Regions from separate parts of the Streptomyces aureoversilis genome, predicted to be linked through region 4. Evidence: riboswitches for the same ligand, from Rfam matches in the RefSeq annotation. Region 4 holds a riboswitch; each other region holds the start of a gene.
What was found. Region 4 has a riboswitch for cyclic di-AMP ahead of ACFPP6_RS26025 (transglycosylase family protein). Riboswitches for the same ligand answer to the same signal wherever they lie in the genome.
Positions count from the first base shown of each region.

Region 1: linked by a shared signal. The riboswitch ahead of ACFPP6_RS24430 (C40 family peptidase) and the one ahead of ACFPP6_RS26025 (transglycosylase family protein) in region 4 are both predicted to bind cyclic di-AMP.
Region 2: linked by a shared signal. The riboswitch ahead of ACFPP6_RS14950 (M23 family metallopeptidase) and the one ahead of ACFPP6_RS26025 (transglycosylase family protein) in region 4 are both predicted to bind cyclic di-AMP.
Region 3: linked by a shared signal. The riboswitch ahead of ACFPP6_RS23900 (C40 family peptidase) and the one ahead of ACFPP6_RS26025 (transglycosylase family protein) in region 4 are both predicted to bind cyclic di-AMP.

Region 1 covers NZ_JBHSKJ010000014.1:217,584-224,610, forward strand. Annotated here, with positions in the region: gene ACFPP6_RS24420 (hypothetical protein) at 1-1,170, shown strand, start outside; gene ACFPP6_RS24425 (carboxylate-amine ligase) at 1,178-2,260, opposite strand; cyclic di-AMP (ydaO/yuaA leader) riboswitch at 2,616-2,778, shown strand; gene ACFPP6_RS24430 (C40 family peptidase) at 2,783-3,256, shown strand; gene ACFPP6_RS24435 (S1 family peptidase) at 3,437-4,507, opposite strand; gene ACFPP6_RS24440 (hypothetical protein) at 5,004-5,189, opposite strand; gene ACFPP6_RS24445 (AfsR/SARP family transcriptional regulator) at 5,372-7,027, shown strand, end outside.
Region 2 covers NZ_JBHSKJ010000007.1:261,546-268,572, forward strand. Annotated here, with positions in the region: gene ACFPP6_RS14935 (bifunctional acetate--CoA ligase family protein/GNAT family N-acetyltransferase) at 1-2,242, opposite strand, end outside; gene ACFPP6_RS14940 (HPr family phosphocarrier protein) at 2,350-2,631, shown strand; gene ACFPP6_RS14945 (GntR family transcriptional regulator) at 2,876-3,541, opposite strand; gene ACFPP6_RS14950 (M23 family metallopeptidase) at 3,812-4,621, opposite strand; cyclic di-AMP (ydaO/yuaA leader) riboswitch at 4,635-4,790, opposite strand; gene ACFPP6_RS14955 (M16 family metallopeptidase) at 5,007-6,374, opposite strand; gene ACFPP6_RS14960 (M16 family metallopeptidase) at 6,422-7,027, opposite strand, start outside.
Region 3 covers NZ_JBHSKJ010000014.1:95,378-102,404, forward strand. Annotated here, with positions in the region: gene ACFPP6_RS23880 (8-amino-7-oxononanoate synthase) at 1-492, shown strand, start outside; gene ACFPP6_RS23885 (DUF397 domain-containing protein) at 512-766, opposite strand; gene ACFPP6_RS23890 (helix-turn-helix domain-containing protein) at 776-1,654, opposite strand; gene ACFPP6_RS23895 (ATP-binding protein) at 1,937-2,374, shown strand; gene ACFPP6_RS23900 (C40 family peptidase) at 2,522-2,992, opposite strand; cyclic di-AMP (ydaO/yuaA leader) riboswitch at 2,997-3,181, opposite strand; gene ACFPP6_RS23905 (urease subunit gamma) at 3,912-4,214, shown strand; gene ACFPP6_RS23910 (urease subunit beta) at 4,230-4,541, shown strand; gene ACFPP6_RS23915 (urease subunit alpha) at 4,534-6,255, shown strand; gene ACFPP6_RS23920 (urease accessory protein UreF) at 6,255-6,989, shown strand.
Region 4 covers NZ_JBHSKJ010000016.1:95,406-102,432, reverse strand. Annotated here, with positions in the region: gene ACFPP6_RS26040 (DUF6479 family protein) at 1-323, shown strand, start outside; gene ACFPP6_RS26035 (cytochrome P450 family protein) at 436-1,740, shown strand; gene ACFPP6_RS26030 (transglycosylase family protein) at 1,854-2,978, shown strand; cyclic di-AMP (ydaO/yuaA leader) riboswitch at 3,239-3,419, shown strand; gene ACFPP6_RS26025 (transglycosylase family protein) at 3,423-4,178, shown strand; gene eno (phosphopyruvate hydratase) at 4,435-5,724, shown strand; gene ACFPP6_RS26015 (FtsB family cell division protein) at 5,888-6,352, shown strand; gene ACFPP6_RS26010 (DUF501 domain-containing protein) at 6,440-6,970, shown strand; gene ACFPP6_RS26005 (Ppx/GppA phosphatase family protein) at 6,967-7,027, shown strand, end outside.

The sequences.
Region 1 (7,027 bases), on a different contig from region 4:
GCCGGGGCCGCCCCCGCGGTCGTGGCGCGGCTGAGCGGCGCCGGGCTCTCGCCGGGCTGGGCCGTGGCCGTCTTCGGCCTGGGGGTGCTCTGCTCGGCGCTCCTGCTGATGTGGGCCGCGGAGACGGCCCGCGTGGACATGGCCGGAGCGCTCGCCCTGGCCCTGCTGGCCTTCATCGCCGTGCTGCCCGAGTACGCCGTCGACCTCTACTTCGCCTACGCGGCCGGATCCGACCCCTCCTACGCCGCCTACGCCGCGGCCAACATGACCGGCGCGAACCGGCTGCTGGTGGGCGTCGGCTGGCCGCTCGTCGCGCTCGCCGCCGCCCTGGCGCTGCGCCGCCGCGGCGCGGCCCCGGGCGCGATCGTGCTGGAGCCGCACCGCCGCATCGACGTCGCCTTCCTCGCGGTGGCGGCCGTCTTCGCGTTCGTGATGCCGCTCAGCCGGGAGATCGGCTGGTACGTGCCGGTGGTGCTCGTCCCCTGGTACGGCTACTACCTCTACCGGATCGCGAAGTGCAGCTCGGGCGAGATGGAGGAGCTCGTCGGCGTCCCGGCGCGGCTGGCCCTGCTGCCGCGGGCCGGGCGGCGCACCGTGACGGCCGTGCTCTTCGCGGGCGCCGCGGCCGTGGTCTTCGCCTGCGCCGAGCCGTTCGCGAGCGGGCTGGTGGAGGCGGGCGCCTCGCTCGGCATCGACCGCTTCGTCCTGGTCCAGTGGCTCGCCCCGCTCGCCTCCGAGGCCCCGGAGCTGATCGTCGCCGTGGTCTTCGCCTGGCGCATGCGAGCCGGCGACGGGCTCGGCGCGCTGCTGTCGAGCAAGGTCAACCAGTGGACGCTGCTGGTGGGCTGCCTGCCCCTCGCCCACGCGCTCGGCGGGGGAGGGGCGGCCCTGCCGCTGGTGACCCGTCAGGTCGATGAGGTGGCCCTGACGGCCGCGCAGACCGTCCTGGCCGTCGTCGTCCTGCTGGACCTGCGCTTCGCCGGGTGGCAGGCCGCAGCCCTTTTCATCCTCTTCGCGGTGCAGTTCGCGCTTCCGGGCGAATACGCCCGGGAGGTGCTGACCTATGTCTATCTGGGCCTGGCGGCCCTCCTGCTGACGACGCGGGTGCGCCACCTCCCGGACACCTGCCGGGCCCTGGGCGGGCGGATCGCGGGGGACCCGCACTTCTGACCTGCCGTTACGGTTCCGAGATCAGCTCCGTCACCGCCTTCAGTCCGTCCGTGGCCAGCGCCCGGCGCTGCCGGTCCGCCCCGGTGCCGCGCCGCAGCAGGCGGCTGACCAGCGAGCTCACCTGCCGGGTGTCGCCCGACTCCTCCAGTGACCGCCCTATGTGGGCGAGGAGGCTGCGGACGACCTCGTCCGCGCCGTGGCGCCGGCCCGCGGGATCCACGAGGACCCCGTCGAGCCCGTGCCGGGCGGCGTGCCAGTTCGCCGCGGCCAGGAGCTCCGGCAGGCAGGGCGTCGGGGGCAGCCCGGCCTTCTCGTCGCGGATGGCGGTGGCGACCAGCCCGCGGACGATGCCCGCGAACATGACGGCGTCGTCGGCGCGCAGCTGGACGTCCAGGCAGCGCACCTCGATCGTGGGATAGCGGTCCGACAGCCGTGCCTGCCAGTAGAGCTGGCCCCGGTCCTCGATCGCCCCGGCCGTCAACAGCGCCTGGATGCGGGCCTCGTAGTCCGCGAGGCCGTCGAAGTAGGGGGGCGGGCCGCTGACCGGCCAGCGGCTGTAGACCACGGTCCGCCAGCTGGAGAAGCCGGTGTCGATGCCGTTCCACAGCGGGGAGTTGCCCGCCATGGCGACCAGGACGGGCAGCCAGGGCCGGACCCGGTTGAGGACCGCGACGCCCATCTCGCGGTCGGGGATGGCGACGTGGACGTGCATCCCGTGGACGAACTGCTCGTCCACGAGCTGGGCGGCACGGGCCCGCATCGCCAGATAGCGCGGATTGCCGGTGACCGGGATGGGCTCGGGGCCCGAGCACGGCGCCGTACCGCAGGCGGCGATCCGGCAGCCGGACCGCTTGGCGGCGGAGCTCACCGCATGGCGCAGCCGCAGCAGGTGCCGGCTGGCCTCGGCGAGATCGGAGCAGACCGGAGTGGCGACTTCCACCTGGGCCTGCAACAGCTCCGCCTGAATCTCCCGCTCGTTCACGACCGGTTCCAGGTCGACCGCCGCCCGGACCTCGTCGGCCAGGGGTACCGGCAGCGCGGTGGCCGGGTCGAGCAGAAGATACTCCTCCTCGATCCCTAGGGTGAGCATGCCGTAGGGCTACCCTCGCGCTCTCGAAGCGAACCGCACGGAGCCCGCCGCCACGGCTTTCTGACGCAAAGACGCCCTACTGCCGCCCTGCCGCGGCCCCCGCCACCTCGTCTTTCGCGCACCGCCGGGATGACTCGAATCAGTTCTTCAACTCCCTTTTGATAAAGGGGATTACCGGCTACTCGTGATGCCGGGTAACACCCCGGTTCCAGGGATCGCCGTGAAGTGAAGAAGTTCACAGAAGCACCTTTCCGCTCCGAATTCCGGCGGCCCGTGATGCAGGATCGTGCACCGAACAACAAGATCCCGTCACCGAGGCGGGCGACCCGGGCGGACGCCGAGTCCTGCCGCCGTACCGGGTGCGGAGCAGAAACGAATGGATCGGCAGGAGCGGGAGACCCAGGTACGGCGGACCACGATGGCGGTGGTCCTTGGGGTGAAGCCATTTCGGATGGCCGGGCAACTTCGACAGCCCGAACCCGACAGGTCATCTTTCGCAGGCGGATGACGAAGGGTTTTGGCATGTCTGCGTTCCCTGGCATATCCACGCTCATGTCCCGCGCCGGTGCCGCTTCGGTGGTCACCGCGGCCACCGTGACCGCGTCGATGCTCCTCCCCGGAATGTCGGCCGAGGCGAGCGCGGCCACTCCGGGCGCCACCGCCCTGAAGGTCGCGGCCTCCAAGCAGGGCTCCCCCTACCAGTACGGCGCCGCCGGCCCCAACCGGTTCGACTGCTCGGGCCTCACGCTCTACTCGTTCAAGAAGGCCGGCAAGACCCTGCCGCGCACCGCGGCCGCGCAGTACAACAAGACCCGGCACATCTCCGCCGGCTCCCGCCAGGCGGGCGACCTGGTCTTCTTCCACTCGGGGAGCAACGTCTACCACGTCGGGATCTACGCGGGTAGCAACAAGATCTGGCACTCGCCCAAGCCGGGCGCGAAGGTCCGCCTGGAGAAGATCTGGTCCGGCAGCGTCTGGTACGGCCGGGTCAACTGACCGGGAGGCCCGGACCGGCCCGGTTCCGGCCCGGACGGCGACGGCCGACCGGGCCGGGGCGACCCACCCCGGCCCGGATGCCTCCGGGGAGCCCGCGGAGGGGATCCCCGGAGGAGTGCGTCACCGCACGGCGTCACCGCACGGCGTCACCGCACGGCGTCACGCCGGCGCCTGCCGGCCTCAGGGCAGCTGGGCCCCGTACGCCTGCAGCGCCGCCGGTACGGGCTGGAAGAACGTCTCCCCGCCGCCGGAGCAGTCGCCGCTGCCGCCCGAGGTGAGGCCGAGGGCGGTGGCGCCGTCGAAGAGGGCACCGCCGCTGTCGCCCGGTTCGGCGCAGACCGAGGTGCCGATCATGCCCTCGACCGCCCCCTCCTCGTAGTTGACGGTCACGTCGAGGGCCGTGACCTCGCCGCCGTGGACCCGGGTGGTGCTGCCGCTGCGCTGCACCTTCTCGCCGACGACGGCTTCCCCGGCCTTGCTGATGTTCTGCGTGCCGCCGTTGTAGAGGTTCACCGCGCTCGGGTGGGCGATGGTGGACGTGTAGCGGACGAGCGCGTAGTCGTGGCCGGGGAAGGACGAGCTCTCGACCACGCCGATCTGGGCGCCGCCCTGGGTCGCGGACCAGGTCCGCGAGGCGTTGCCGCAGTGCCCGGCCGTGAGGAAGTACGGCTTGCCGCCCTTGGTGACGTTGAAGCCCAGCGAGCAGCGCACGCCGCTGCCCCAGATCGCGTCGCCGCCCGCGATGAGCGGACGGAACTTCCCTGCCGTTCTCTTGACCGCGACCTTGTCGCCGAGCCGTGCGACGGCCTTGTCCAGCCGGTCCTGCCGGGCGCCCGTGACCGTGCTGTCGGCGGTGACGACGACCTTGTTGGAGCGGGGGTCCACCGACCAGGCCGTGCCCGGAACAGCCGCCTCCGCCTTCAGCGTCCGCAGGGCCGAGGCGAGCTCGGCGGCCGAGTGGCGCACGGTCCTGGGTTCGGCGCCGGCGGCCCGTACCCTGGCCGCCGCCTCCTGGTCGACGACGCCGACGACGAGCCTGCCGGTCCCGGCGTCGTAGTACGAACCGGCCGAGTCCGCGCCGAGGTCGGCGGAGATCTGCCGGGCCAGCTCCGCGGCCTGCGGCGAGGAGAGCTGACGGGGCGCCGGCGAGGACGCGTGCGCGCCGGGGAGCGTCAGTGCAGCGGCCGTCAGGACGACCATCGCCGCGCCGGCGCCGGCCGTACAGCGCGTGGAGATGCGGGAACGTTTCACTCGTGACCTCCTGTGGGGGAGTGCCCGGCGGCACGATGGTGCCCGGGCGTGGAGGACGTGCGGGTGCGATGCGCGTGCGTGACGCACGTGCGCGACCCGTGTGCGTGACGCGTGGGTGATGCGCATCGGTGAGGACACGGCGCGCGACAGGCCGATGAGATCGTCGCGTCCATGTCAAGAACGGGATACGGGCGAGTATCCCGACGGGACAGGCGGAAGTTCAAGAGCGACATTCGGTCGTGCGAAGGGTGCCGGCCGCAGTCCCCCGGCGGCCCAGCGGCACCGGAAGCCGTCCCCCTGAACGGGAGTGACGGGCGTGGACGGCCGCCGGGCGGTGACCGGACACAGCGGGCCGCGCCTGTCCGGTATTCGCTTCCCGAGGGTCGCCCATGGAGCGGCGCCGGTGCGTTCTTTGCTCAGTCTTAACGACCGGGGCGCCGCAAAGGGAAGGCCGGGACCCGCCGTTCGCACGGCGGAACCCGGCCCTGCCTTGCGGTTACTGCGCCCCCGTCGTGTGGGTCGGACGGATCGGGCCGCTGCCGCCCTGGCTCTGCGGCGCGGCGCCCTCCGCGTGCTCGACCGGCTTGTCCAGCTCGGACGCGAGCGCCTGCTCGGACGGCGTGGCGGGCTGCTCGGCGGGGGCCCCGGCCTGCTCGGTGCTCTTGGGGTCCTCAGCGGTCATATCGAAAACTCCTGTGTCAGGCGCGCTGTGATGCGCATGGAACAACTGTGCCTGCAGTATGTAACGGCGCCATCAACGGACGATCAACGGCCCCTCACCCGTCCTCTGCTCCCTTGCCGGGCGCTGAGGTACTGTCACCATCTGTCGCCGGACAGAGCCGGCAGGGCACGGTCGGGGGAAACATGCGGGACACAACAGAGCCGTCCGCAGACCGGCTCCATTTCCAGCTGCTCGGCCCGGTGCGCGCACTGGCGGACGGTCACCACGTGGACCTGGGCGCGCGCCAGCAGCGCGCCATGCTCGCCGTCCTCCTGCTGCGCGGCGGCGCCACCGTCTCCAGCGACGAGCTCATCGACGCCCTCTGGGGCGAGGCCGCACCGCCCCAGGCCCTGGGCACCGTCCGCACGTACGCCTCCCGCCTGCGCACCCTCCTCGAACCCGGGCGCGCCGCCCGTACCCCCGCGACCGTCCTCGTCTCCGTCGCCGGCGGCTACGCCCTGCGCGTGGCACCCGAGCGCGTCGACGCGCTCGTCTTCGAACGCCTCCTCGCCGAGGCCACCGCCGCCCACGCCGCCGGTGACACCGCGACCGCCCACGCCTCGTACGCCGCCGCCCTGGACCTCTGGCACGGCGCCGCGCTCGCCGGTCTCCCCGGCCCCTACTGCGAGCGCCAGCAGGACAGGCTCTCCGAAGCGCGCCTGGCCGCGCAGGAGGGCCTCTTCGACTGCGGGCTCGCCCTCGGCCGCCACGCCGAACTGGTCCCCGAGCTCACCTCGCTCACCGCCGAGCACCCGCTGCGCGAGCGGCTGCGCGCCCAGCTGGTCCTCGCCCTCTACCGCTGCGGCCGCCAGGTCGACGCGCTCGCGGCCTACGCGGAGGCGCGGCGGCTGCTCGTCGAGGAGCTCGGCGTCGAGCCCGGCCCGGAGCTGACCAGACTGCACGCCCAGGTGCTCGCCGGCGACCCCGGGCTCGCGCTGCCCGCCGCCGGAGCCGCGGCCGCGCCCGGCAGCGGCGAGGCGCGCCGCCCGGCCGGAGCCCCCTTCCAGCTGCCCGCCGGCATACCCGACTTCACCGGCCGCGAGGACCTGGTGCGCGACGTGCACGGCGCGCTGACCGGCGCCGCCGGACCCGCCGTGATGATCGCCATGCTCACCGGCATCGGCGGCGTCGGCAAGACCACCCTCGCCGTCCACACCGCCCACCTGGCCCGCCCCGCCTTCCCCGACGGCCAGCTCTACGTGGACCTGCGGGGCGCCGGCTCCGACCCCGCCGACAGCGGCAGCGTCCTGGCCCACTTCCTGCAGGCTTTGGACGTCCCCGAGACCGACATCCCCGACGACCTGGAACAACGGGCGGCCCTCTACCGGTCCGTGCTCGCCGACCGGCGCGTGCTGCTCCTCCTCGACAACGCCCGCGACGCCGCCCAGATCCGCCCGCTGCTGCCCGGCACCGCCGGCTGCGCCGTGCTCGTGACGACCCGTTCCCGGGCCATCACCCTCGGCGGCGCCCGCCACTTCCACATCGGCGTGTCCAGCGAGCCGGAAGCCCTTTCGCTGCTGGCCGCCATCGCCGGCGAGGAGCGGGTCGCCGGGGAGCCGCGCGCCGCCAGGGACCTGGTCGCCTCGTGCGGCCACCTGCCGCTGGCCGTGCGCATCGTGGCCTCCCGCCTCGCCTCCCGGCCGGGCTGGACGCTCGCCTCGCTCGTCGCCCGCCTCGACGACGAGCGCCGCCGCCTCGACGAGCTGCAGGCCGGCGACCTGACGGTGGAGACCACCTTCCGGCTCGGCTACACCCACCTGCCGTCCGACCAGGCCCGGGCCTTCCGCCTGCTGGCCCTC
Region 2 (7,027 bases), on a different contig from region 4:
CGGGGAAGCCGAGCCGCTGCGCGGCGCGCACCGCACCGTCGGGGTCGGGCGCCGGCAGCGCGGGCAGCACGGCGATCCCGTACCGGGCGAGGAGGCGCTGGGTGTCGGGGGCGGAGAGGGTGACCGCCCGCGGGCCCTCGGGCGGCGGCGCCAGACCGGCCCCGTGGGCCTCCAGCAGCACGCCGATGTCGGCGGCGGCCCCGGCCTCGTCGATGTCGTCGTACTCGGGCACGCGCCCCGGCTCGGCCGCGTGCCGCCGCCAGCGTGCGTAGCGCGCGGCCTCGGCGAGCGCCCGGACGGCCCGCTCGGCGGCGGGGTAGGCCGGTATCCGCACGGCCGGTGCGGAGCCCTCCGCTCCCCCGGCGCCCTCGCCGGCCGGCTCCGCGAGCGCCTCGGCGAGCCCCGGGATCTCCAGGTGCACGACGGTCACCGGCTTGGCGGCGGGCGAGGCCGCGACCGCCTCGCGCAGCGCCCGGGCGAGGTCCGCCGCGGAGGCGTCCCCCACCCACGGGATGGCAGTGACGACGACGGCGTCGCACTCCTCGTCGGCCAGGACGCCGGCCAGCGCCCTGCGGAAGTCGGCGGGCTGGGCGGCGGTGGTGAGGTCGTACGGGGGCTGGGGGCGCAGGCCGTCAGTGAGGCAGGCGTCGTAGGTGAGCAGGGCGAGGGACTCGGAGTTGCCGAGGATGGCGACGCGCGGACCTGCGGGCAGCGGCTGGGAGGCGAGGAGCAGCCCGGTGTCGGCGAGCTCGGTGACCGTGTCGACGCGGATGACGCCGGCCTGCCGGAGCAGGTCGGAGACGGTGGCGTCGGGGATCCGGGTGGTGGGCACGGCGTGCCCGGTGGGCGCGGCCCCGCCGTGGCGGGCGCCCTTGACGACGACGACCGGCTTGCGGGCGGCGGTGCGCCGCGCGAGGCGGGTGAACTTGCGGGGGTTGCCGATGGACTCCAGGTACATGAGCACGAGGTCGGTGTCCGGGTCGTCGTGCCAGTACTGCAGGAAGTCGTTGCCGGAGACGTCCGCGCGGTTGCCGGCGGAGACGAAGGTGGAGATGCCGACGAGCCCTGCGGCGCGCCGGTGGAGCCCGGAGAGCAGGGCGATGCCGATGGCCCCGGACTGGCTGAAGAGCCCTATGCGGCCGGCGGCGGGCAGCTCGGGCGACAGGGAGGCGTTGAGGCGGACGCCGCCGGCGGTGTTGATGAGGCCGAAGGCGTTGGGCCCGATGATGCGCATCCCGTAGGAGCGGGCCTGGCGCACGAGCTCGCGCTGGCGCTCGCGCCCGTCGGCGCCGCTCTCGCCGTACCCGGCGGAGAGGACGACGAGGCCCTGGACGCCGTGCTCGCCGCATTCGGCGACGACGGAGGGCACCTGATCGGCGGGCACGGCCACGACGGCGAGGTCGACGGGCCCGTCGATACCGAGGACGGAGCGGTGAGCCGGCACGCCTTCGGGGTCGAGCCGTGTGGTGCCCTCGGGGAAGGCGTGGTTGACGGCGTGGACCTGCCCGGTGAAGCCGCCCGCCAGCAGGTTGCGCAGCACGGCCCGCCCCATGCCGCCCGGCGCGCGCCCGGTGCCGATGACGGCCACGGAGCCGGGGGCGAGCAGCCGCTGCACCGAGCGGGCCTCGGCGCGCTGCTCGCGGGCCCGCTGGACGGCGAGGGAGCGGTCCGTGGGCTCCAGGTCCAGTTCGAGGCGGACCACACCGTCCTCGAAGCTGCGCTTCTGGGTGTAGCCCGCGTCCGTGAACACCTTGATCATCTTGGTGTTGGCGGGCAGCACCTCGGCGCTGAAGCGCCGGATCGCGCGCTCGCGGGCCACGGCGGCGATGTGCTCCAGGAGGGCGGAGGCGACGCCGCGGCCCTGGTGGGCGTCCTGCACGAGGAAGGCGACCTCGGCCTCGTCGGCGGGCTCGGAGGCCGGCATGCCGCGGCCGTCGATGCGGTCGTAGCGGACGGTGGCGATGAACTCGCCGCCGACCGTGGCGGCGAGGCCGACGCGGTCGACGTAGTCGTGATGGGTGAAGCGGTGGACGTCCCGGTCGGAGAGGCGGGGGTAGGGGGCGAAGAAGCGGTAGTACTTCGACTCGTCCGAGACCTGCTCGTAGAAGCTCACCAGACGCTGGGCGTCGTCGGGGGTGATGGGGCGCAGGTGCGCGGTGCCGCCGTCGCGCAGCACGACGTCGGCTTCCCAGTGGGTGGGGTACGCGTACTCGGGCCCGGACTGCGCCGGCGTCGTCTGCATGGGGCCAGCGTAAGGCCGGGCACGGACATCGGAAGCGCTGCGCCGGAGCACTCCGGGCACCGTGAGACACTGGTCTAGACAACCCCTACGACTTGAAGGGCAACACCATGGCTGAGCGCCGCGTCAACGTCGGCTGGGCCGAGGGCCTGCACGCCCGTCCCGCGTCGATCTTCGTCCGTGCGGCGACCGCCGCCGGCGTCCCCGTGACGATCGCCAAGGCCGACGGCAACCCGGTCAACGCCGGCTCCATGCTGGCCGTGCTGGGCCTGGGCGCCCAGGGTGGCGAGGAGATCGTCCTCTCCAGCGACGCCGAGGGCGCCGAGGCCGCCCTGGACCGTCTGGCGAAGCTGGTCGCCGAGGGTCTCGAGGAGCTCCCGGAGACCGTCTGATTCGACGGAATCGCGCGCGGCGGGGCCGCGGCGGCCGATTGAGGGCCGCCGTGGCCCCGCTGTCGTTTTCCCGGCCGCACCCCGCGCACCCCATTCACACCCCGCGTGCGCCCGCGCGAAATCCATGGCATTCCAGCGGTAACAGCCGGGCATTCCTTTGGCGGAAGTTCGGCCGGAGATGGTTCCTGCGGTAACACCGGACGTAAATAGGTACGCTCCCGGGAACCCGGATCGGGAACCGGGGTCAGGAACCGGAGATCACCGTTCGCACGGCCGGGCCCGCATTCCGCACGCGGGCCGCCGGGACGGTGCGGCGCAGCCGGAATTCGCCGGGCGCCCGGTCCGCACGGGCCGCCGCGATGGCCCGGGCGCGCTCCGCGTCGCCGCGGGCGACGGCGTCCACGAGGGCGCCGAGCACCTCCCAGGTGTCGACGGGGCGCGCGGGCGGCTCCGCCGCGTACACCCAGGCGATCTTGAGCCGGAGCTGGGTGAGCAGGCCCGCGAGGCTCGGGCTGCCGGACGCCTGGGCGAGGGTCTCGTCGAACCAGTCCCCGAGCGGCCGCAGCTCGCCCGTACGCCCGCCCCGGGCGCGCTCCTGGCCGAGCCGGACCAGACCGCGCAGCACCTTCAGGTGCGCCTCCGTACGGCGCTGTGCGGCGCGCGCGGCGCCCAGCGGCTCCAGCAGGGCGCGGACCTCCAGCAGATCGGCGGCCTCCTGCTCGGTCGGCTCCGCGACGCAGGCGCCCGCGTGCCGCCGGGTGGTCACGAACCCCTCCGAGGCGAGGGTGCGCAGCGCCTCGCGCACGGGCACGCGCGAAACGCCGTAGCGGCGCGCGAGGACTTCTTCGGTGAGCCTGCTGCCGGGCGGAAACGTGCCGGAAACAATGTCGTCACGGATCGCCGTGCACACGGCGTGCGCGGAAATGCGACGGCCGCTCTGATTCGCTGTGCCATCACCGTTCACGTACGGCCCCGCATGGGTGAACCTCCGCATAACCCCCGCGAAACGCGGCCGATTGACGCCTGTTCAGCGACTCTATTGCAGCCGCCCGCGATTTCCGACGGCGCACGTGAAGTCATCGATATGTTTTGGCCAACACGAGGATACGACGAAGGCCCCGGCCGGTGGGCCGGGGCCTTCGTCAGGCGAATGTGCCGCGCGGGGGCGCGGGCGGGTGCGTCAGAGGTTGACGCCGTGCTCGCTGAGGTAGGCGACCGGGTCGATGTCGGTGCCGTACGTGGCGCCGGTGCGGGCCTCGAAGTGCAGGTGCGGGCCGGTGACGTTGCCCGTGGCGCCGGAGAGGCCGATCTGCTGGCCGGCGGTGACCGACTGGCCGACGCTGACGTCGATGGACGAGAGGTGGCCGTACTGCGTGTAGGTGCCGTCGTTGTGCTTGATGACGACGTTGTTGCCGTAGGCGCCGCCCCAGCCGGCCTCGACGATGGTGCCCGCGCCCACGGCCTGGATCGAGGTGCCGGTCGCGGCGTGCATGTCGATGCCGGTGTGGCTGCCGGAGGACCACAGGCCGCTGGAGGCCTTGTAGGACGTGGAGACGTACGAGCCGGCGATCGGCGAGACGAAGGTGTTGAGGCGCTTGCGCTCCTGCTCGCGGGCGGCGCGCTCCTGCTCCTTGCGCTCGGCCTCGGCCTTGCGCTTGGCCTCGTCCGCGGCCTTCTTGACGTCGGCGGCCTCCTGCTTGGCGGCGGCCTCGGCCTCGTGGACGGCGGTGTTCTCGGCCGCGGCGCTGGTCTGGACCTGGGCCTGCTCGCCGATGCGGCCGGCCGTGTCCTCGCCGATGACGACGGCCTGGGTCAGGCCGGTGTCCTCGGTGGGGCGGTGGGTCTCGTCGGGAGAGGCGGCCATCGCCGGGGCGGCGAGGCCCGCGACGACACCGGTGGCGGCGAGGGTGGCTATGCCCGCCGCGTTCGCGCTGACGCGAACGGCGCGGCTCGGCTTGCGGTGCTTCCCGGTGGCACGAGTGAACGCCATTGGTGAGGCTGGTCCTTTCCTTCCCTCTCGCCTACCGGGTTAGCTGACGGGTTCGGAGCAGGAAGGTCTCCTACGGATCCCTCCGGAAAGGGGCCCGATTCACCCCAGGGACACTTGGGTCCCCGGCTCCCCTGGCTCGCGCCGTACGGGGACTCGGCGATGTCTGCCCGGGCCGCGGATGCGACGCACATCTGACGGACAGACGCTTTGACGCTAGACGCCGCCACTTTCGATCGGCAAACAGAAGCCCCATTTTGTGGCCCACGCCACAACGCAGACGTGCAACCACTCCGCTAAATCGGACATTTGGCAGGCACACGCGCCTCAGGGGCGCGCGTGCCTGCCGGTTGACGGGCCGGCCGGCGCGGCCGGCCCGCCGCGGGCTTCAGCCCGTGATCACGGTCACTTCCCCGATGCCGAGGGCCCGGACGGGCTCCTCGATCTGCGCGGCGTCACCGACGAGCACCGTCACCAGGCGGTCGACCGGGAAGGCGCTCACCACGGCGGCGGTGGCCTCCACCGTGCCCGTCGCGGCGAGGCGCTCGTACAGGCGCGCCTGGAAGTCGTCCGGCAGGTGCTGCTCGACCTGGTCGGCGAGGGTGCCCGCGACGGCCGCCGCCGTCTCGTACTTCAGCGGGGCGACGCCGACGAGGTTCTGCACGGCGGAGTCGCGCTCCTCGTCCGTCAGGCCCCCTGCGGCGAGGGTGCGCAGGACGGTCCACAGGTCCTCCAGCGCGGGGCCGGTGGAGGCGGTGTCCACCGAGCCGCTGATGGCGAGCATGGCCGCGCCGGTGCCCTCCGGCGTGGACAGCAGCACCTGGCCGAAGGCCCGCACGCCGTAGGTGTAGCCCTTCTCCTCGCGCAGGACGCGGTCCAGACGGGAGGTGAGGGTGCCGCCCAGGCAGTACGTGCCGACGCTCTGGGCGGGCCAGACCTGGCCGTGCCGGTCGGCGCCGATGCGGCCGATGAGGAGCTGCGTCTGGACCGCGCCGGGGCGGTCCACGATGACGACGCGGCCGGTGTCGTCCGCGGTGACCGGCTTGAGCGGGTACGGCTCGGCGGGGGAACCCGTCCAGGCGCCGAGGGAGTCGGCGAGGGCCTCGTCGAGGTCGACTCCGGTGAAGTCGCCGACGACCACGGCGGTCGTGGTGGCGGGGCGCACGTGGGCCTCGTAGAAGGCCCGCACGGAGGCGGCGTCGATGCGGGCGACGGTCTCCTCGCTGCCCTGGCGCGGGCGGGACATCCGCGAGCCGGCCGGGAAGAGCTCCTTGGAGAGCGCCATGGCGGCCCGGCGGGCGGGGTTGGCCAGCTCGTGCGGGATCTCGTCCAGGCGGTTGCCCACCAGCCGCTCGACCTCGTGGTCGGGGAAGGCGGGGGCGCGCAGCGCGTCGGCCACGAGACCGAGGGCCTTGCCTAGCCGGGAGGCGGGGACCTCCAGGGACAGGCGCACGCCCGGGTGGTCGGCGTGGGCGTCGAGGGTGGCGCCGCAGCGCTCCAGCTCGGCGGTGAACTCCTCGGCGGTGTGCTTGTCGGTGCCTTCGGACAGGGCGCGCGCCATGATGGTGGCGACGCCGTCGAGGCCCTCCGGCTCCGCGGCGAGGGGGGCCACCACGTTGATGTCGACGGCGATGACCTGCTGGCCCGGGCGGTGGCAGCGCAGCACCGTCAGGCCGTTGGGGAGCGTGCCGCGCTCGGGGGCGGGGAAGGCCCAGGGGGCCGCGGTCCCGGCTTGCGGCTGCGGGTGGAAGGCCATAGAAGAATGCGGAGGCTGGGTGGGCTGGGCGGGGGCCAGGGCGTCGCTCACTTGGCCGTCTCCTCTTCTGCTTCGGCGTTCTCGTCGGCGGCGGGGGCGGCCGGCTCGGTGGGCTCGTACACCAGCACGGCGCGGTTGTCGGGGCGCAGGCGGGCCCGGGCGACCTGCCGCACCTCCTCCGGCGTGATGTCCAGGACGCGCTGCACGGCGGTCAGGGCGAGCTGGGGGTCGCCGAACAGCACCGCGAAGCGGCACAGTTCGTCGGCGCGGCCGCTGACGGTGGAGAGCCGGTCCAGCCACTCGCGCTCCAGCTGGGCCTGGGCGCGCTCCATCTCCGCGGGGGTCGGGCCCTCGGCGGCGAAGCGGGCGAGCTCCTCGTCGACGGCGGCCTCGATGCCGGCCACCTCGGCGCCGCCGGACGCCTTGACGTCCAGCCAGCCCAGCGAGGGGGCGCCGGCGAGCCGCAGCAGGCCGAAGCCGGCGGCGACGGCGGAGCGGTCGTGGCGGACCAGGCGGTTGTGCAGGCGGGAGGACTCGCCGCCGCCGAGGACGGTGACGGCCAGGTCGGCGGCGTCGGCCTCGCGGGAGCCGTCCTGCGGGAGGCGGTAGGCGGCCATCATGGCGCGGGCCGGGACCTCCTCGCGGACGACCTG
Region 3 (7,027 bases), on a different contig from region 4:
GCGGGCGCCCCGGACGTCGTCGCCACGGTGACGCTGTCGAAGGCGCTGGGCAGCCAGGGCGGTGCGGTGCTCGGCCCGGAGCGGGTGATCAGGCACCTGGTGAGCAACGCCCGCACGTTCATCTTCGACACCGGCCTCGCACCGGCGGCGGCCGGCGCTGCGCTGGCGGCCCTGACGGTGCTGCGCCGCGAGCCGCAGCGGGCGCGGCGGGTCCGGGAGATCGCCGCCGAGCTGCACCGCAGGGTGGTGGCGGCGGGCTTCGCGGCGGTACGGCCCGACGCGGCGGTGGTCTCCGTACGGGCCCCCTCACCGGAGGCGGCGGTGCGGTGGGCGGCGGACTGCCGGGAGGCGGGGATCGCGGTCGGGTGCTTCCGGCCGCCGTCCGTGCCGGACGGCGTCTCGCGGCTGCGGCTGACCGCCCGGGCCGATCTGTCGGACCGGCAGGTGACGGCCGCGGCCGACGCGATCGTACGGACCGCGCCGGCCGCCTGAGAGAAGGAGTCCTACCGGGTCAGAGCGGGTCGGGCCCGCCGTCGCGCAGCCCCTCGACGAAGCAGGTCCACGCGGCGGAGCGGAAGAGGAGCGCGGGGCCGCCCGCCCGCTTGGAGTCGCGCACGGCGAGGAGGCGGCCGGGGAGCGGTCCGGCCGTCTCGACGCAGTTGTTGTATCCGGTGCTGTAACTGCTGCGCCGCCATGGAGCCTCACGGAGCAGGGAAAGCGCTGCAGGGGTGGAACGGTGGGGTACGTACCGAGGCATTGCGGACATGGTGCCTCCTTACGCGCCGTCGTTGATCCCGGCGATGAATTCCAGCGATTTCTCGTGCGAGAGGGCGTGTGCGCGCAGCGTCGTGAAGGCCGCGCCGTACGCCCGGAGGTCTTCTTTCCGCTCCAGGTAGAGGCTACTCGTCAAGTGGTCGAGAACAACCACGTCCAGATCAGCAATGCGCGGAAATGAGAAAATAACAAAAGGCCCGGTGATGCCGATATGGCCGCCACTGGAGAAGGGCAGGACGTGCAGCCGCACGTGTCCCAGCGATCCCGTCTCCACCAGGTGCCGCAACTGCCCGGCCATGACCTCCGGTCCGCCGACCTCATGGCGCAGTACCGCCTCGTCCAGCACGGCGCACACCTCCAGCGGCTGCTCGCCCCGGAGCACCGCCTGGCGCGCCAGGCGCACCCGCACCAGCTCCTCGACCTGCTCCGGCGCGGGGTCGCCGAGGGCCGCGCGGGTCACGGCGCGGGCGTAGTCCGGCGTCTGCAGCAGGCCGGGGACCACGGTGGTCTCCAGGGTGCTTAACCGCGAGGCCTCCGACTCCAGGCTGATGAAGTCGAGATAGGCGGGCGGCAGCCGGTCGCGGTAGGCGTACCACCAGCCGCGCCGGGCACCCGCGCCCTCGCCCGGTTCGGGGGACCCCGCGCCGCACAGCGCCCCCAGCAGCGCGCGCAGCTCGGCGTCGGTGACCCCGTAGGCGTCCAGCAGCCGGGCCACGTCCGCCGGTTTCACGCCACTGCTGCCCGTCTCGATCCGGCTGACCTTCGACTGGTGCCAGCCCACCGCGCGCGCGGCCTCCAGGCTCGTCAGCCCGGCCAGTTCGCGCTGGCGGCGCAGCTCCGCCCCCAGCTTGCGGCGGCGTACCGCCGGTCCGTACCGCATTGGCCCTCCCCTGGGTCACTGTCGTTGTCATACGTCAGTGTCAATAGCCCAGTGTGCCGCGTGAATCCGGTCGCTCGTCGTAGAGTTCACTGCTTCGGGCGACAGATATATGCATATCTTGGGGGATCGCTCCCATCACAGGCGTTATCAGTGGCAGTCTGTCGCGCAGAGCCGTCCGAGGCCGCTCATGCCCCCCACGACTTACGGCACGCTTCCCGGTTTTCCGCGGCAGTGCACCGGAAGTCCGGTCTCGGCGGGACCTCGGCTGAAAGGGCCACCGCCATGGCAGACCACCAAGAAGCCACCGTCACGCTGCCGAGCGCCCCCGCCTCGGTCTCCACGGCGCGCCGCTACGTCGCGGAGGTGCTGGCGGACTGGGGGCTTCCGGGCGGGACGGACACTTCCGAGACCGTGCGCCTGATCGTCTCCGAGCTCGCGACCAACGCCGTGCAGCACACCCGGGGCCAGTCGCCCACCTTCACCGTGGACGTCCGCCTCGACCGCGATCAGCAGCTGCGCATCGGCGTCACGGACAGCCACCCGCGCTTCCCCCGGCGGCTGCCCGCCGCGGTCCAGCAGGACAACGGCCGCGGCATGGTGATCATCCGCTGTCTCACCGCGGAGCACGGGGGGCGGCTGTTCTGCACGCCGACCTCCGACGGCGGCAAGACGGTGTGGATCTCCCTCCCCTGGACCGCGCCGGTCAGCGCAGAGCGCTGAACTCCCCTCCGGCCGGCCAGGCCCCCCGCACCCGGGTGCGGGGGGCCTCGGGCCTCTTCGGGCCCTCGTGCGGGGAGTTGCGAGTCGTGCGGGGATCACGTCACCGGGCAGCCTTCCGGGGTCTCCGGGCGGGCCGGTGACGCCGGGTCAGCCGACCCGGCCGTAGAGGACGCTGCTGGTCCAGATCCGCTCCAGGCGGACGACCGCGCCCGTCTTGGGTGCGTGCCAGATGCGGCCGTCCCCGTTGTATATCCCCACGTGGTAGATCCCGCGCCCGGAGACGAAGAAGACGAGGTCGCCGCGTTCGCGTGCGGAGCGGGGGATGTGGCGGGTGCTGTTGTACTGCTGGGCGGCGGTGCGGGGCAGGGACTTCCCGGCCCCCTTGAAGGAGTAGAGCGTCAGGCCCGAGCAGTCGAACCGGTGGGGTCCGGTCGCCCCCCACTGATAGGGGGAGCCCTGCTTCGAGGCCGCGATCCGCAGTGCCTGGGTGGAGACGGTAGACGCCTCCGCCTCTGCCGCGCCGCCCGGAGCCAGCACGGTGGCTCCGACGGCGGCGAGAGTGAGGGCCGATGCTGCACCGGCCCTGGACAGCTTTGACGGACGTTTGTGCGCGCCCATGCGCTAACCCTTCGTCAGCCGCCTGTGAAGGATGACCTGTCGGGTTCGGGCAGGCGAAGGTTGCCCGGCCGCTGTCAACGGCTTCACCCCAAGGGCCGACCGCACTACTCTTGGTCGTCCCACCACTCTTGGGTCCTCCATCCCTGCCGTTGCACTCAAGTCGACCCGGCATCCCGGCGGCGGCAGGGTTCGGCGTCCGCCGGGACCGCCCCGCCTGGGTGGCGGGGTCTTGTCGTCGGAGGGATCTTGGCGCAGCCGCCGTGCCGATTCCGAGCGGAACCAGGGGTATGTGAGCCTGATCACTTCTGGGCAATTCCGGTGGACGCGGGGCGATTTGGTGGTGTGCGCCCAAGCCGGCTGAGCCGCTGGCCTGCGGCGGTTCGTACCGGCCCGGGGGCAATCCGGCCGCCCGCGCCAAATCGATCACCGCGCCCCGTCTACGCCGTGATCCTTCATGGAGGGGACCGGGGTTTATTCGCGTGCGGACCCCCGGCCCTCCGGCGCACATGGCGCGGAGATCCCTTCGCCCCCGGCGCTCTGCGCCGGGGACCCGTACCGTCCGCGTCGGCATGACCCGCTCGCACCTTCCGTTCACCCGTTTCGGATGGGCGTGCGATCCGCGGCGCCGTCGCACCACCGCGACGACCATGGTCTGCGCCGCCCGTAGCCGGCGGTACGTGTCGTGCGGACGGGCGGCCATGATCCGGCCCAGAAGATCCAGTAGGTGCAGACGACAGACGGCACCCGGGTCCGTGGCCATGGCAATGCAAAGAGCCAGTTAACGCGTTGGAAAAGGTTCCGCCCTAATCTGCAATCACTGGCCACCGGCCGAAGAACCCCAGGTCAACCCCGTGTTGAACTCGGGTGGCGTCCCGGTGCGTCCATCCGGGACCCCTGGGACGACAGTGAGGTGGGACGCATGCAACTCTCCCCGCGCGAGCAGGAACGACTGCTCCTGCACGTGGCCGCCGACGTGGCCGCCAAGCGCAAGGCCCGCGGCCTGCTCCTCAACCACCCCGAGGCGGTGGCCCTGATCACCGTCCACGTCCTCGAAGGCGCCCGGGACGGCCGCACCGTCGCCGAGCTGATGTCCTCCGGGCGCGGGGTGCTCACCCGCGACGACGTCATGGAGGGCATCCCCGAGATGCTCCACGACGTCCAGGTCGAGGCCACCTTCCCCGACGGCACCAAGCTCGTCACCGTTCACGAACCGATCTGCTGACGGGGAGGACCCGCGATGATCCCCGGAGAAATCCTGTACGCCGCCGAGCCCGTGGCCCTCAACCAGGGGCTGCACCGCACCCGGCTCACCGTGCTCAACGCCGCGGACCGCCCGGTGCAGGTCGGCTCGCACTACCACTTCGCCGAGGCCAACCCCGGCCTCGACTTCGACCGTGCGGCGGCCCGTGGCAAGCGCCTCGACATCGCCGCCGGCACCGCCGTCCGCTTCGAGCCGGGCATCCCCCTCCGGGTCGACCTCGTCCCCATCGGCGGCAAGCGCATCGTCGAGGGCCTGCGCGGAGAGTGCGGGGGACCGCTCGATGACTGAACTCAGCCGCGTCGCCTACGCCGGCCTCTACGGGCCGACCGCGGGCGACCGCGTCCGCCTCGCCGACACCGACCTCGTCGTCGAGATCGAGGAGGACCGCAGCGGCGGGCCCGGGCACGCCGGCGACGAGGCGGTCTTCGGCGGCGGCAAGGTCATCCGCGAGTCGATGGGCCAGTCCCGCGCGACCCGGGCGGACGGGGCCCCCGACACCGTCATCACCGGGGCCCTCGTCCTCGACCACTGGGGCGTCGTCAAGGCCGACATCGGCATCCGTGACGGCCGGATCACCGGCGTCGGCAAGGCCGGCAACCCCGACACCATGGACGGCGTCCACCCCGACCTCGTCATCGGCCCCGAGACCGAGGTCATCGCCGGCAACGGCAAGATCCTCACCGCCGGGGCCGTCGACGCCCACGTCCACTTCATCTGCCCGCAGGCGGCGGACGAGGCCCTCGCCTCCGGCGTCACCACCCTGCTCGGCGGCGGCACCGGGCCGGCCGAGGGCAGCAAGGCCACCACCATCACCCCCGGAGCCTGGCACCTCGCCCGGATGTTCGAGGCCATGGAGGGGTACCCCGTCAACGTCGGCCTGCTGGGCAAGGGCAACACCGTCTCGTACGACTCGATGCGCGCCCAGCTGCGGGCCGGCGCCGTCGGCTTCAAGATCCACGAGGACTGGGGGGCGACCCCCGCCGTCATCGACGCCTGCCTGGCCGTGTGCGAGGAGAGCGGCGCCCAGCTCGCCATCCACACCGACACCCTCAACGAGGCCGGCTTCGTCGGCGACACCCTCGCCGCCATCGCCGGCCGGTCCATCCACGCCTACCACACCGAAGGCGCAGGCGGCGGGCACGCCCCCGACATCATCACCGTCGTCTCCGAGGCCAACGTCCTGCCCAGCTCCACCAACCCCACCCGGCCGCACACCGTCAACACCGTCGACGAACACCTCGACATGCTGATGGTCTGTCACCACCTCAACCCGGGCGTCCCCGAAGACCTCGCCTTCGCCGAATCCCGCATCCGGCCGGGCACCATCGCCGCCGAGGACGTCCTGCACGACCTCGGCGCGATCTCGATCATCTCCTCCGACTCCCAGGCGATGGGCCGCATCGGGGAGGTCGTGCTGCGCACCTGGCAGACCGCGCACGTGATGAAGAGACGCCGCGGCGCCCTGCCCGGCGACGGGCCGGCCGACAACGCACGAGCCCGCCGCTACGTCGCCAAATACACCATCAACCCGGCCGTCGCGCAGGGCCTCGACCACGAGATCGGCTCCGTGGAGCCGGGCAAGCTCGCGGACCTCGTGCTGTGGGACCCCGCCTTCTTCGGCGTACGGCCGCAGCTCGTCATCAAGGGCGGCCAGATCGCCTACGCGCAGATGGGCGACGCCAACGCCTCCATCCCCACCCCGCAGCCGGTGCTGCCGCGCCCCATGTTCGGCGCCCACGGCCGCGCCCCGGCCGCCAACTCCCTCAACTTCGTCACCCAGTGGGCCATGGACGACGGCCTCCCCGAACGCCTCGGCCTCGGCAAGCGCTTCGTCCCCATAAGGTCCACGCGCGGCGTCACCAAGGCGGACATGCGCAACAACGACGCCCGGCCGAGGGTGGAGGTCGACCCCGACACGTTCACGGTCACCGTCGACGGCGAAGTGATCGAACCCCGTCCGGCGGCGGAACTGCCGATGGCCCAGCGTTACTTCCTGTTCTGATGAGCACGACGACCGAGGCCGCCACGGGCGCGGAGCCGGCCCGGCCCGCGACGAGGGCGGCCGGGCCCGCAGCCCTCCTCGTCCTCGCCGACGGGCGCTTCCCCGCCGGCGGCCACGCCCACTCCGGCGGGGCCGAGGCCGCCGTCAAGGCCGGGCGGATCACCGACGGCCGGACCCTGGAGGAGTTCTGCCGGGGCCGGCTGCACACCGCCGGGCTCACCGCGGCCGCCCTCGCCGCCGCGGCCGCGGCCGGCCTCGACCCGCTCGCTCTCGACGACGCCGCGGACGCGCGGACCCCCGCACCCGCCCTGCGCGCCGCCGCCCGGCGCCTGGGCCGGCAGATGATGCGCGCCGCCCGCGCCGCCTGGCCCTCGGCGGAGCTCGACGCCCTCGCCGCGGCCCGCCCGCGCGGCGCCCACCAGCCGGTCGTCCTCGGCCTCGCGGCCCGGTCCGCCGGGCTCGTCCCGCTGGACGCCGCCTACGCCGCCGTCTACGAGTCGGTCAGCGGTCCGGCCACCGCGGTCGTACGCCTGCTGAGCCTCGACCCCTTCGTGGCGACGGCGGTACTGGCCCGGCTGGCACCGGAGCTCGACGCGGTGGCGGCCGCCGCCACCGCGTCCGCACACCGCGCGGCCACCGAGGGCCCCGACGCCCTGCCCGCCCGCTCGGCCCCGCTGCTCGACATCACCGCGGAGCTCCACGCGGCCTGGCCCGTAAGGCTCTTCGCGAGCTGAACCACTCACCCGCACACAGCCGAAGCACCGACCGCAGA
Region 4 (7,027 bases):
TCCGGAAGCGTGACGAGGAACCGCCGCCACCGTCCCAGCCGCAGCGCAGGCAGGGCGCCTGGCAGACGCGGCAGGAGCACGACACCGGGCCCACCTCGCCGGACCACGGACCGGGGCACAACGACGACGAGGAGAACAGGGTCGGCTACATCACCGAGCACCGCGAAGCGGACGAGCTGCACCCCGAGGCGAACGGGGAGCGGGTGCTGCCGCACGAGGTGCGCAACCCCGGCAGCCACCCCGAGGAGCTCAGCGAGGAGCGCAAGAAGTGGAACCCGGGCGGCAGCGGCGGCTTCGGCAGCGGCGGCCCCGGCCACCACTGAGCGCCGGCTCGCGCCACCACTGACCGGCAGCCCACGCCGGCGCCGGCCCCGCCGGTCACGGAGCCCCGGCCACCACTGAGCCGCCCCGCCGCCCCCCTAGTAGCGTCAAGGGGTGCACGACAAGAACGCCTCGCCGGTCCCGCCCGCCCCGCCCCTCTTCACCTGGGAATTCGCCGCCGACCCGTACCCCGCGTACGCGTGGCTGCGCGAGCACGCCCCGGTGCACCGCACCGCCCTGCCCAGCGGCGTGGAGGCGTGGCTGGTCACCCGGTACGCCGATGCCCGCCAGGCGCTCGCCGACCAGCGCCTGTCGAAGAACCCCGTGCACCACTCCGAGTCCGCCCACGGCAAGGGCAAGGTCGGCATCCCGGGCGAGCGCAGCGCCAATCTGATGACGCACCTGCTCAACATCGACCCGCCGGACCACACCCGGCTGCGCCGCCTCGTCTCGAAGGCGTTCACCCCGCGCCGGGTCGCCGAGTTCGCGCCCCGGGTGCAGGAGCTGACGGACCAGCTCATCGACGGCTTCGCCGGCCGAGGGGAGGCCGACCTCATCCACGAGTTCGCCTTCCCCCTCCCCATCTACGCCATCTGCGACATGCTCGGCGTCCCGCGCGAGGACCAGGACGACTTCCGGGACTGGGCGGGAATGATGATCCGCCACGGCGGCGGGCCGCGCGGCGGAGTGGCGCGCTCCGTGAAGAGGATGCGGGGCTATCTGACCGAACTGATCCACCGGAAGCGGGAGGCCCTGCAAGGAGAAGGGGACGAAGACCTCATTTCCGGTCTGATCAGGGCGAGTGACCACGGTGAGCACCTCACCGAGGACGAGGCCGCGGCCATGGCCTTCATCCTGCTCTTTGCGGGTTTTGAAACAACTGTGAACCTGATCGGTAACGGAACCTACGCCCTGCTGCGCAATCCGGAGCAGCGCGAGCGCCTCCAGCGCGCCCTCGCCGAGGGCGACGAGGGCCTGCTCGCGACCGGGGTCGAGGAGCTGCTGCGCTACGACGGCCCGGTGGAGCTGGCGACCTGGCGGTTCGCCACCCGGGACCTGACGATCGGCGGGCAGCGCATCGCGGAGGGCGACCCCGTCCTCGTCGTCCTGGCGGCCGCCGACCGCGACCCCGAGCGCTTCGCCGGCCCCGATGCACTGGACCTCTCCCGGCGCGACAACCAGCACCTCGGCTACGGCCACGGCATCCACTACTGCCTGGGCGCGCCCCTCGCCCGCCTGGAGGGTCAGACGGCTCTGGCGACCCTGCTGCGGCGCCTTCCCGACTTGCGGCTGGCGGCCGATCCGGAGGATCTGCGGTGGCGCGGCGGGCTCATCATGCGCGGTCTGCGCACCCTTCCCGTGGCCTTTACACCGGAGGGCATTCCGGACACAACCACCCAGGAGGAGTCGCCTGCCTGACCTCGCGTCAGTCGGCGTGATCTCGGCGTGACCTCCGCTACATCGGCTTGTGACTCCGGTGGCCCGTCGCTATCTTCAACCACCATTCGCCGCCGAACGAGAGGCAACCGCCCATGAGACCCGGAAACGGCCGACATCGCCGCCCCCGTCAGATACCCGCCATCGTGGTCGCCGCGGGGGTGACCGCCTCCGGAATCGCCCTGCCGCTGCTGGCGGCCACCGGCGCGACGGCAGCCGACGCCGGCACCTGGGACCGTGTCGCCCAGTGCGAGAGCGGAGGCCTGTGGAGCGCCAACTCCGGCAACGGGACCTACGGGGGACTGCAGCTGACCCAGGACCTCTGGGAGCGCCACGGCGGCCGGGAGTACGCCCCCCGGCCCGACCTCGCCAGCCGTGCGCAGCAGATCACCGTCGCCGAGAAGATCCTCGAGGGCAGCGGCACCAGCCCCTGGTCGAGCTGCGCGGCGAGCGCCGGCCTCACCTCGGGCGGCACCCCGGCGGAGGTCAACCCGGGCGGCACACACGCCCCCGCGAGCGACTCGACGCCTTCACGCGCCCCGGAGCGCACCACTTCGCACTCCACGCCGTCCGAGCCGTCCGAGCCCTCCGGGCACGGCAAGCCTTCTGACGCGTCCACGTCTCCCTCGCCGTCCGGAAAGCCGTCGCCGGGTTCCTCGACGAGCCCCTCGGTCGACCCCTCCACGCAGCCTTCGGGGCAGCCGTCGACCGGCCGGCCGTCGCCGGGTCAGTCCTCCGGTCAGCCGTCCGGCCGGCCCTCCGGCAGCCCGTCGACCGACGCGCCGTCACCCGACGCCTCGGGCAAGCCGTCCGACGGGCAGTCCGGTGAGCCGCAGGAAGGCCGGCACCGCAAGCCCCCGACGTCCCCCACGGACGACCCGACCCGGATCCCGGACGGTTCCGCCACGCCGTCTGCCGGCGATTCCGGTTCGCCCGCGGGGCGGACGCCCGGCGAGGACGGCGCGGGCACGGGCAAGCACCGTGCCGATCCGTCGCGTTCGGAGGACGAGGGCCGTACGTCGCGGGGCGGCGGCGACGCACGCACCGGCAGCCCCACTCCCACCGACTACACCGTGCGCCCCGGTGACAACCTGTCAGCGATCGCCGAGCAGCATGCGGTCAAGGGGGGTTGGCAGTCTCTGTACCAGCGCAATGAGAAAGCGGTCGGAACCGATCCCGACCTGATCCGTCCTGGTCAGAGGCTCGAGGTCGGTAAATAGACCGGCAGTTCGCGGCGAATGTCCGTTCCAGTCGAAAGTGAGACATGGGTCTCTTTGCCTGGTGGCGGAATGCGGTCTTCCCGAAACTGGCAAACCGTCTCTCACCTGCGGAAACGCGTTGTTCCCCTGGGTAACCAGGGGCAACTGTGGCTGGAAAGAGGGGTTTGAACCCTTGCCGTGACTGTGTTTACCGTCGTGTCCGCTCGCCACCGCGGGCACCACGGTCGCCACGCCGAATCCTGCCGGCGATCGGGGGAGTCGTCGCGCAAGCGCCGTAGGCAGGAGCGGGGGAACCAAGGTAGGCGCCGGAAACGGCTCCTCGGCGAAAGCCGCGGGTCCGGGACCGGCTAGGGGTGAAGCCGAGTGTGCTCGCACACGAAGCCGGGCGAACTCACAGCCCGAACCCGACAGCTCACCTCGTAGGCGTCGGTGAGGAAACGACTTATGTCCAAGGGCAAGCACCGTCGTCCGTCCAAGGCCGTCCGCATCTTCACGCTCGCCGGTGTCACCGGTGCAGCTGTCGCCGCCCCGCTGATGGTCGCCACCTCCGCCAACGCCGCCTCCGTTTCGACGTGGGACAAGGTCGCCCAGTGCGAGTCCGGTGGCAACTGGTCCATCAACACCGGCAACGGCTACTACGGCGGCCTGCAGTTCTCGCAGTCCTCCTGGAACGCCGCCGGCGGCCAGAAGTACGCCGACCGTGCCGACCACGCCTCCAAGAGCGCCCAGATCGCCGTGGCCGAGAAGCTGCTCGCCATGCAGGGCCCGGGCGCCTGGGGCTGTGCCGGTCCCGGCGGCCTGACGGCCGGCGGCCCGAAGGCGAACGTCGACCCGTCCGGTTCGGGCTCGGTCAGCAAGTCCACCAAGTCCTCCCGCAGCACCGGCACCGTCTCGGGCAAGTCCCACGCGGACCGCAGCGAGCGCCAGGCCACGCCGAAGAAGGCCACGCCGAAGAAGGCCGCCCCGCAGGCCGCCGAGCGCGACGAGGCCCCGGCCCCGAAGCGGACCGCCCCGGGCCACTCCACGCAGTCCTACAAGGTCGGCGACGGCGAGTACGAGGTCAAGGAGGGCGACACCCTCTCCAAGATCGCCGAGGCCCAGCACGTCAAGGGCGGCTGGCAGAAGCTGTACGACCGCAACAAGGACATCGTCCAGGACGCGGACGTGATCTACGTCGGCCAGAAGCTGCACCTCAGCTGATCCGGCAGGGCGGTCCACTCCGGTGGGCCGCCCTTCTCCGCTCCCGGCGGGACCGCCCCGCTCCGATGCGCCGCCCCGAGCGCGCACCGGAGCGGGGCTCAGCCGTTTCCGGATCCGTCGTTCATACGGTGTTCTGGGCTTTTGTACTGTTTTTTAGGCTTTTCCGGCCCGGGAAGGCGATCCAACGGCGAGGCGAGCCTCCGGGGCCCGTTAGGCTCGTGCTGCAGAACCACAGACACACACGAAGGAGACGCTCGTGCCGTCCATCGACGTCGTCGTAGCTCGCGAGATCCTCGACTCGCGAGGCAACCCCACGGTCGAGGTCGAGGTCGGCCTCGACGACGGCTCCACGGGCCGTGCCGCCGTGCCGTCCGGTGCCTCCACCGGCGCCTTCGAAGCCATCGAGCTCCGTGACGGCGACAAGAACCGTTACCTGGGCAAGGGCGTCGAGAAGGCCGTCCTCGCCGTCATCGAGCAGATCGGCCCGGAGCTCGTCGGCTACGACGCCACCGAGCAGCGCCTGATCGACCAGGCCATGTTCGACCTGGACGCCACCGACAACAAGGGCTCGCTCGGCGCCAACGCCATCCTGGGCGTCTCCCTGGCCGTCGCGCACGCCGCCTCCGAGGCCTCCGACCTGCCGCTCTTCCGCTACCTGGGCGGCCCGAACGCGCACCTGCTGCCCGTTCCGATGATGAACATCCTGAACGGCGGCTCGCACGCCGACTCCAACGTGGACATCCAGGAGTTCATGATCGCGCCGATCGGCGCGGAGTCCTTCTCCGAGGCCCTGCGCTGGGGCACCGAGGTCTACCACACCCTCAAGTCCGTCCTGAAGACCAAGGGCCTGTCCACCGGTCTGGGCGACGAGGGCGGCTTCGCCCCGAACCTCGGCTCCAACCGCGAGGCCCTCGACCTCATCCTCGAGGCCATCAAGCAGGCCGGCTACACCCCCGGCCAGGACATCGCGCTCGCGCTCGACGTGGCCGCCTCCGAGTTCTACAAGGACGGCGTCTACAAGTTCGAGGGCCAGGACCGCACGGCCGCCGAGATGACGGACTACTACGCCGAGCTCGTCGCGGCGTACCCGCTGGTCTCCATCGAGGACCCGCTGTTCGAGGACGACTGGGACGGCTGGAAGACCATCACCGAGAAGCTCGGCGACAAGGTCCAGCTCGTCGGTGACGACCTGTTCGTCACCAACCCCGAGCGCCTCGGCCGCGGCATCGAGGAGGGCGCCGCCAACGCCCTGCTGGTCAAGGTCAACCAGATCGGCTCGCTGACCGAGACCCTGGACGCCGTCGAGCTGGCCCAGCGCAACGGCTTCAAGTGCATGATGTCCCACCGCTCCGGCGAGACCGAGGACGTCACCATCGCCGACCTGGCCGTCGCCACCAACTGCGGCCAGATCAAGACCGGCGCCCCGGCCCGCTCCGAGCGCGTCGCCAAGTACAACCAGCTCCTGCGCATCGAGGAGATCCTGGACGACGCCGCGGTCTACGCCGGCCGCAGCGCCTTCCCGCGGTTTCGCTCTGCGAACCAGTAAGCACCGCAAGGGCTGACACGAGGACACCGCGGGCCGGCACCCGCAGGCCTGACACGGCCTCAGGGGAGCAGCCTCACCACGTCCCCGGCCACGGTCCCGTACCGTGGCCGGGGACGTACGTTCGTAGCGAGGCTGCGGGCGACCAGGACCTCGGGGAGGCGAAGTGGCGGCGGAACGCTCCACCGCGACCAGACTCAGGGCACTCGGCTCGGTGCTCGTCCAGGGCCCCACGGCCCGCGTCTACCGCGCGCGGGGCCCGCGCCGCAGCCGGCTCACCGGCCGTGCGGCGCTGCTGGCGCTCGTCGTGTGCTCGCTGGTCGTCGCCCTCGCCTATCCCATGCGCCAGTGGGTCACCCAGCGCTCCGACATCGCCGACCAGCGCCGCCAGTCCGAGCGCGCCCGCGAGCAGGTGAAGCGGCTGGAGGACGAGAAGGCGCGGCTGGAGGACCCGGCGTACGTCGAGCAGCAGGCGCGCGAGCACCTGCACTACCTGCGCCCCGGGGAGACCGGCTACAGCGTGGTCGACGGCAGTGGCACCGCCCGGCGCCCGCGCGACCAGGGCGCCGCCGACCGCCCCTGGTACAGCAATCTGTGGGACGGTGTGGACGCCGCGGACACCCCGCGCTGACCGCGCCCGCCGGCCCTCCCCTTCTGCACGACCCGCCTCCCGCACGACCTGCCGACACCACCGAGCGAAGACGACACGAGCGAGCACATGGACACCCCTCCGCCCCAGACCGAGTCCACCGAGCCCACCGATGCCGACATCGAGGCGTTCAAGCAGCAGCTGGGCCGCCCGCCGCGCGGGCTGCGCGCCATCGCCCACCGCTGCCCCTGCGGCCAGCCGGACGTGGTCGAGACCGCGCCCCGGCTGCCGGACGGCACGCCGTTCCCGACGACGTACTACCTGACCTGCCCGCGCGCCGCCTCCGCGATCGGCACGCTGGAGGGCTCGGGCCTGATGAAGGAGATGCAGGACCGGCTGGCGACCGACCCGGAACTGGCCGCCGCCTACCGCGCCGCGCACGAGGACTACCTCCGCCGCCGCGACGCGATCGAGGTCCTGGAGGGCTTCCCGAGCGCGGGCGGCATGCCCGACCGCGTCAAGTGCCTGCACGTCCTGGTGGGCCACTCGCTGGTGGCGGGCCCGGGCGTGAACCCCTTCGGCGACGAGGCGCTGGCGCTGCTGCCGGAGTGGTGGGCCAAGGGCCCGTGCGTCACGCCGTGCGGGGGTGACGAGAAGTGACCCGCGTCGCCGCCGTGGACTGCGGCACCAACTCCATCCGGCTCCTCGTCGCCGATC